One region of the Pseudomonas sp. 10S5 genome, then DNA from elsewhere that is predicted to be linked to it. Evidence: predicted binding sites of a transcription regulator. Region 1 holds the regulator's gene; the other holds the start of a gene.
What was found. The regulator FliA, encoded in region 1, starts transcription of late flagellar genes. The targets are predictions, from matches to a motif close to CTAAAGTTTNNNNNNNNNNNGCCGNTAA.

Region 1 (4,179 bases):
GTCAAGCCATGAAGCTGGTTCGTGATGAGCTGGGCGCTGACGCCGCCATCATTGGTAACCGCCGCATTGCGGGTGGCGTGGAGCTGACTGCTGCCTTGGATTACAAGCTTTCCGCACTGGCGCCACGTGTACCGAACATTGAGCTTGAAGACGAATTGCGTAAGACCCAGTCGCGCATTGTCTCTGCTCAGGCTGAGCTGGGTAACCGTGGTGACAATGATTCGTTGATCAACCGCCATTTGTTTACCGGCGCATCCTCGGATTCTGGCGAGACGCACATAGAACCGACCTTCGAAGAGCCTCGACGCGCTACTGCGGCACCGATGGCAAGCGCTGCCAGCGAGCCGATGATCGGGCTACAAGCTTATGAGTCGATGCGTTCAGAGCTGAACGGCCTGCGTGAATTGCTCGAAGTGCAGCTTGGTTCGCTGGCTTGGAATCAGCTTCAAGGCAGTCGGCCGCAGCAGGCCAACCTGTGGCGTCGCCTGCAACGCATTGGTTTGTCGGGTCCGCTGTCGCGGGACTTGCTGGCGATGACCACTGACATTGAAGAGCCGCGTCAAGCTTGGCGCATGTTGTTGGCTCACCTGGCGCGGATGATTGTGACCCCGGATGTAGAGCCGCTGGAAGAAGGTGGTGTGATCGCCATGGTAGGCCCGGCTGGTATGGGCAAGACCACGACCCTGGCGAAACTGGCCGCACGCTATGTTTTGAAATACGGTCCTCAGAACATTGCATTGGTGAGCATGGATAGCTACCGGATTGGTGCTCAGGAACAGCTTAAAACCCTGGGTCGGATCCTCAATGTGTCGGTGACTCATATTGACCCTGGCCAGTCGTTGGGCCAAGCGTTGGAACCACTATTGCGCAAGCGAGTGGTGTTGATTGATACCGCCGGCCTGCAAGCCAGCGATCCAGCCCTGCGTATGCAGCTGGAAAGTCTTGCGGGTCGGGGTATCAAAGCACGTAATTATCTGGTGTTAGCAACTACCAGTCAGAAGCAAGTTCTAACTGCTGCATACCATAGCTACAAACGCTGTGGGCTGGCGGGCTGCATCCTCACCAAGCTGGACGAAACTGCCAGTCTGGGAGAGGTGTTGAGTTTGGCGATAAGTCATGAGTTACCAGTGGCTTATCTCACGGATGGACCGCGTATACCGGACGACTTGCATTTGCCGCGTAGGCACCAGCTGGTCAGTCGTGCGGTCAGCGTGCAAATGCAGGAAGAACCAAGCGAAGAAGCTATGGCGGATATGTTCGCGGATCTTTATCACAGCCCGAACAAGCGGGTTGGGTAAGGCAAGACATTGGAATGTACCTGCATCAAGGGGCGCCGACGTTGTTCCTACAACGCAAGCGCAATCGTTGATGTGGCCTCGGTCTAAGCAAGTCAAGGTAAAGAACTAAAATGGGTAGCATGCATCCCGTACAGGTCATCGCAGTAACCGGCGGCAAGGGTGGCGTTGGCAAGACAAACGTTTCAGTGAATCTATCACTGGCGCTGGCAGAGCTTGGCCGCCGCGTCATGTTGCTGGACGCCGATTTAGGTCTGGCAAACGTCGATGTCTTGCTGGGTCTTACCCCCAAACGGACGCTGGCCGACGTGATTGAGGGGCGTTGCGAGCTGCGTGATGTGTTGCTCCAAGGTCCTGGCGGGATTCGTATCGTGCCAGCGGCTTCAGGCACTCAAAGCATGGTTCACCTGACGCCTGCGCAACACGCCGGGCTGATTCAGGCGTTCAGCGATATTGGCGACAACCTCGACGTACTAGTGATTGATACAGCAGCCGGTATTGGCGAGTCAGTGGTAAGTTTCGTGCGCGCAGCTCAAGAAGTGCTGCTAGTGGTGTGCGATGAGCCAACGTCTATTACTGACGCCTACGCATTGATCAAGCTGCTGAACCGCGACTACGGCATGAATCGGTTCCGAGTGTTGGCCAACATGGCACAAAGCCCTCAGGAAGGCCGCAATTTGTTCGCCAAGTTGACCAAGGTCACAGATCGCTTTCTCGACGTTGCCTTACAATACGTCGGCGCGGTGCCCTACGACGAGTGCGTACGCAAGGCCGTGCAAAAGCAACGGGCAGTTTACGAGGCTTTTCCACGTTCCAAATGCTCCTTGGCTTTCAAGGCCATCGCGCAGAAAGTCGATTCCTGGCCGTTGCCAGCCAATCCGCGTGGACATCTTGAGTTTTTCGTTGAACGGCTCGTACATCAGACGAGTGCAGGACCGGTCCTATGACAGCCAGCGGCTATCGCATGTACAGCAAGGCGTCCAAGGACTCCCAGTACGAGCTGATCGAGCGGTATGCGCCGCTGGTGAAACGTATCGCCTATCACTTGCTGGCCCGTTTGCCAGCCAGTGTACAAGTTGAAGACCTGATCCAGGCCGGCATGATTGGTTTGCTTGAAGTTTCGACCAAATATGACGCCACCAAAGGCGCAAGTTTCGAGACTTATGCCGGGATTCGTATCCGTGGCGCCATGCTCGATGAAGTGCGAAAGGGCGATTGGGCCCCGCGTTCAGTGCACCGCAATACGCGCATGGTCAGTGACGCGATTAGATCAATTGAAGCTAAAACAGGTCGTGACGCTAAAGATCACGAAGTTGCGGCCGAACTCCAATTGAGTCTTGATGATTATTACGGGATTTTGAACGATACCTTGGGCAGTCGATTGTTCAGTTTCGACGACCTTTTACAGGACGGCGAACACGAAGGGCTGCACGAGGATGGCGCAAGCGCTCAGCTTGAGCCATCACGCGATCTGGAGGATGAACGCTTCCAGGCCGCGTTAGCGGATGCCATAGCCAATTTGCCGGAGCGTGAGCGTCTGGTGTTGGCGCTGTACTACGACGAAGAGCTTAACCTCAAAGAAATTGGTGAGGTATTGGGGGTTAGCGAATCGCGGGTCAGTCAGTTACACAGCCAGTGCGCAGCTCGTTTGCGAGGGCGTTTGGGAGAATGGCGAGCGCGTTGATGGGCAAAGCGTGACCCCTATTGGTCGCGGATTGTCCGTAAGCCGGCTGTGCAAAGCGTTGCGTGCGAAGCATAAGACTAGGCGGAAGCCGGTCAGAAAGTCCCTTGGGCCTTTCTGTGCCGATTCCGGCGTGTTGATTTACCAAGCCCGTCGTCGTTTTCGTGCAGCCCAGGTGTGCTGTGCCGGTTTTGATTGAACAGCGTATTCAGGTGCTGAATGCGTTAAAGACTGCTTGGAGGTCGACTTGGACAAAAACATGAAAATCCTCATCGTTGATGACTTCTCAACGATGCGGCGGATCATTAAAAACTTGTTGCGTGACCTTGGGTTCACCAACACGGCAGAAGCGGACGACGGGACTACTGCGTTGCCGATGCTGCAAAGCGGTAACTTCGACTTTCTGGTGACTGACTGGAATATGCCTGGCATGTCCGGTATCGATTTGTTGCGCCACGTACGCGCAGATGATCGTCTCAAACACTTGCCAGTATTGATGGTGACGGCCGAGGCCAAACGTGACCAAATTATCGAAGCCGCTCAGGCTGGTGTTAATGGTTATGTGGTCAAGCCCTTCACGGCCCAAGTGCTGAAAGAAAAGATCGAAAAGATCTTCGAGCGCGTCAATAGCTGATGTCCGCCGCGGGGGCTCTATGGAGCACACAGATTCAACCGAGGCCGACTTCGAGTCGACCCTGAAGAAACATGCACACGAGTTGGTCGAAAGCCTTGAAAAAGGGCGCTTTGGCGACGCGGTACAAATTATTCACGAGCTAAACCAGACACGTGACCGGGGCCTGTATCAGGAAGTCGGCAAACTGACCCGTGAGCTGCACAATGCGATCGTCAATTTTCAAATTGACCCGAACATGCCGCAAGCCAAAGAAGTTTCTCAGATTACTGATGCTACTGATCGTCTGTCTTATGTGGTCCGGCTGACTGAAAATGCGGCTAACCGCACAATGGATCTGGTAGAAGAAAGCACGCCACTGATGAGCGGGCTGAGTACTGAAGCCAGTGCCTTGAGTGAGGATTGGGCGCGTTTTATGCGTCGCGAAGTCGGTGCCGAAGAGTTTCGCGAACTGGCTCGACGTGTCGAGGGTTTCTTGGCGCGTACCGAGAAAGACAGCCGCGAAGTCTCCGCCCACCTCAACGATATTTTGCTGGCTCAAGACTTCCAGGACCTCACCGGTCAGGTGATCA
Region 2 (4,179 bases), on a different contig from region 1:
CGTCGATCATCTGTTGCAACATCAGACGCTCAGGGCTCCACCAATAGCCGGTGTAGATCAGGCTGGCGTACTTGGGCATCAGTTCGTCCTTGAGGTGAGCCACTTCGCGATCCAAGGTGATTGATTCAATAGCACGGTGAGCGCGCAGCATAATCGTGCCACCTGGAGTCTCGTAGCAACCACGGGACTTCATGCCCACATAGCGATTTTCAACGATGTCCAAACGACCGATACCATTTTCGCCGCCAATGCGGTTCAGAGTCGCCAGAACGGTCGCAGGCGACATTTCCACGTCATCGAGCGCCACGATGTCGCCGTTGCGGTAAGTCAGCTCAAGGTATGTGGCGACGTTCGGCGCGTCCTCAGGAGACTTGGTCCAACGCCACATGTCATCTTCGTGCTCGGTCCAAGTGTCTTCCAACACGCCGCCTTCATAGGAGATGTGCAGCAAGTTAGCATCCATCGAGTAGGGCGACTTCTTCTTTCCATGGCGCTCAATCGGGATGTTGTGTTTCTCCGCGTAATCCATGAGTTTTTCCCGCGACAGCAGGTCCCACTCACGCCAAGGGGCGATGACTTTAACGCCTGGTTTAAGCGCATAAGCACCCAATTCGAAACGAACTTGATCGTTGCCTTTGCCCGTGGCGCCGTGGGAAATCGCATCCGCACCGGTTTCGTTAGCGATTTCAATCAGACGCTTGGCGATCAGCGGTCGCGCAATGGATGTCCCCAGCAGGTATTCGCCTTCGTAGACAGTGTTCGCGCGGAACATTGGAAACACGAAATCGCGCACAAACTCTTCGCGCAGGTCATCGATATAAATTTCTTTGACGCCCATGGCTTGTGCCTTGGCGCGTGCCGGCTCGACTTCTTCACCTTGACCCAAGTCAGCGGTGAATGTCACTACCTCGCAGTTATACGTGTCCTGAAGCCACTTTAGGATTACCGAAGTATCCAGGCCACCGGAATACGCGAGAACTACCTTGTTTACGTCCGCCATGCCATCACTCCACCGGGTTGTACGGAAAGCGAGGGATTCTACCGCTCAAGCCGATGGTTTTACAGGGGCGCGACAGCTTGTGACGACCAAGCGACAGTTAAAGTCGAGCAGGGCATTAATTGAAGCTGATTACGTCGCGGAGCCAGCAGATCCTGCTGCAACCACGGCCGGAGCTTTGTCATCCGGCGGCAGCCGCTCCAACTGAACATTAACTCGTCGATTGCGCGAACGATTGGCTGCGTTAGTGTTAGGTGCCAAGGGATAGCGTTCGCCATGAAATCGCATAGTGATCTGCTTTTCAGGAATGCCTTGGGCTTTAAAAAAGTCCATCACGGCCAGCGCCCTGCGCCGTGACATATCTCGATTGGTCAGTCGATTGCCACTGTTGTCAGAATGGCCGTCGAGCTCAATGTGATTTACCGTCGGATCGGCCTTGAGGAAGTCAGCAATGACTTGCAGCTTAGCTCGCGCCTGGACGTCAAGATCGGCATCACTGCGCGGAAAATTGACTTGCGCTTGCTTGACCTGCTCATAATTCTTCGAAAGCAACTTAGCGGTACAGGCTTGATAATCGCTGAACGCTTTAGCGAACCGGACGGGCAACAAGCGAATTTCCAGTACGTTTCCCTCCTGCCCCTGACGGCGGATTAACGGACTGCGACCTTCCAATAGCCCTGCAATCAGGCCTCCCGCTTGTCCCTGCGAGGAGTTAAATGGAATCGCGCTGTTGTTCATTCTGACCGCGCCGAGGTTGACGTCTCCGCGGCCGGGCTGCCACGGCGCTGCCGCAGCCAATAGGGTTGCCGAACCTGAACCCAGCGACGCGCTATTTGCTTTCAGGCGGAATGTGGCTTGCTCTCCCGCACGACGGACGAATTCGCCCGCACCGAAGTCAGTGATAGGTTGGGTCAGGCGGCACTCAAATTTATCGCCTTCGACTTTCCATTCGATACTTTCCAAGCGAGTCTGGAAAGTGATGGCCACCGCCGGCAAACTGGCAAACACGCTGAGGAAGGCTAAATATCGCTGGCGCACAGGAGGCTCCACTAGAAGAACTGCATACGTCTAGCTATCGGTTAGTTCCCCAATAACTTGATAGCGAGTGCCTGTATGAGTGTTTTCCGGTAGCATTCCCTGCGAGTTTGACCCGCCTGGAATCCCAATGTCTGATCGCCTGATCCTCCTGCGTCCCGACGACTGGCACATTCATCTCCGCGATGGAGCTGTTTTGCCTCACACCGTTGCTGACGTAGCGCGCACTTTTGGCCGCGCCATCATTATGCCCAACCTGGTACCCCCGGTTCGCACTGCTCAGGAAGCTGATGCCTATCGCCAGCGCATCCTTGCCGCGCGACCAGCGGGTAGCCGCTTTGAGCCATTGATGGTGCTTTATCTAACTGACCTGACTCAACCGCAGGAAATACACGCCGCCAAAGCCAGTGGTTTTGTTCACGCTGCAAAGCTGTATCCGGCCGGTGCAACCACTAATTCCGATTCAGGCGTCACCAGCATCGACAAAATTTTCCCAGCGCTGGAAGCCATGGCTGAGGTCGGTCTGCCTCTCTTGGTCCACGGCGAGGTGACGCGCGCTGAAATAGACGTTTTCGACCGAGAAAAAATCTTCATTGATGAACATTTGCGTCGTGTTGTGGAGCGCTTTCCTACATTGAAAGTCGTCTTCGAGCACATCACTACCCGTGAAGCCGTACAGTTCGTTGAAGCAGCTCCGGCCAATGTCGGTGCAACCATTACGGCCCATCACTTGCTTTACAACCGCAATCACATGTTGGTCGGTGGTATTCGCCCTCATCTCTATTGCTTGCCGGTTCTCAAGCGAAATAGCCACCAGGAAGCATTGCTCGACGCCGCTACCCACGGCAGCACGAAGTTTTTTCTGGGTACTGATTCTGCTCCACATGCCCAGCACGCTAAAGAAGCCGCTTGCGGCTGCGCCGGTTGCTACACCGCTTATGCCGCAATTGAGCTTTACGCCGAGGCATTTGAGATGCGCAATGCGCTAGACAAGCTGGAAGGTTTCGCCAGTGTTCACGGTCCGGCGTTTTACGGCTTGGCAAGCAACCGCGACACCATAACCCTGGTCCGTGATGAATGGACCGCACCCACCAGCCTGCCCTTTGGCGAGCTGTCCGTAATTCCGCTGCGCGCCGGTGAAAAGCTGCGCTGGCGCCTGCTGGAGGAAAACGCGTGAGCGAAGATCATTTCGACGACGAACAGGAAGGTCATGGCGGCGGCGGAAGCAATTCCAGGCATCCTATGGCGGCCCGCTTCCGCGGCTATCTGCCGGTCGTTATCGATGTAGAAACCGGTGGATTCAATTCGGCGACCGACGCTCTGCTTGAAATAGCCGCTGTTACCATCGGCATGGATGAGAAAGGATTTGTGTTCCCTGAACACACCTACTTCTTCCGGGTTGAGCCATTCAAAGGCGCAAATGTCGAAGCGGCAGCGCTGGAGTTCACCGGCATCAAGTTGGATCACCCCCTGCGCATGGCCGTTAGCGAAGAAGTCGCCTTGACCGACATTTTCCGGGGCGTGCGTAAAGCGTTAAAGGCGAACGGTTGCAAGCGCGCCATTTTGGTTGGTCACAACGCAAGCTTCGACCTTGGCTTTTTGAACGCGGCCGTCACGCGTATAGACATGAAACGCAACCCATTTCATCCGTTTTCCAGCTTCGACACGGCGACGCTTGCTGGCTTGGCATATGGCCAAACCGTATTAGCAAAAGCGTGCCAGGCCGCCGACATCGACTTTGACGGTCGGGAAGCGCACTCCGCGCGCTACGACACTGAAAAGACGGCTGACCTATTCTGCGGAATCGTCAATCGCTGGAAACAGATGGGTGGCTGGGAAGACTTTAACGACTGATACCGTTCCAGTACTTACTAACCGGCCTCTGTGGCCGGTTTTTTTGTAGTGGCCATTGACGATCCCCCCCTTTCGTCGGTGACTTAAAACAAACAGCTCCTCCAATTTAAAGTGCTTTGACAAGCATTCTCATTACGATTAGTATCTTGCGAATTGAGTCACCACCAACGACGGTTCTCACTTTATGTATGTATGCCTCTGCCAAGGTGTCACTGATGGACAAATCCGAGACGCGATACTGGACGGCTGTTGCAGCTACCGCGATGTTCGTCAAACTTTAGGTGTTGCCAGCA

Region 2: a site for FliA is predicted at 2,070-2,097, ahead of QN378_RS12240 (flagellar protein MotY). Genes of this name have one in related genera too.

Annotation. Positions count from the first base shown of each region.
Region 1 is NZ_JASJVL010000001.1:217,053-221,231, forward strand. It holds gene flhF (flagellar biosynthesis protein FlhF) at 1-1,298, shown strand, start outside; gene fleN (flagellar synthesis regulator FleN) at 1,409-2,242, shown strand; gene fliA (RNA polymerase sigma factor FliA) at 2,239-2,979, shown strand; gene QN378_RS01010 (chemotaxis response regulator CheY) at 3,236-3,610, shown strand; gene QN378_RS01015 (protein phosphatase CheZ) at 3,630-4,179, shown strand, end outside.
Region 2 is NZ_JASJVL010000009.1:176,466-180,644, reverse strand. It holds gene QN378_RS12245 (argininosuccinate synthase) at 1-1,000, opposite strand, end outside; gene QN378_RS12240 (flagellar protein MotY) at 1,130-2,035, opposite strand; gene pyrC (dihydroorotase) at 2,163-3,209, shown strand; gene rnt (ribonuclease T) at 3,206-3,886, shown strand; gene QN378_RS12225 (bacterioferritin-associated ferredoxin) at 4,071-4,179, shown strand, end outside.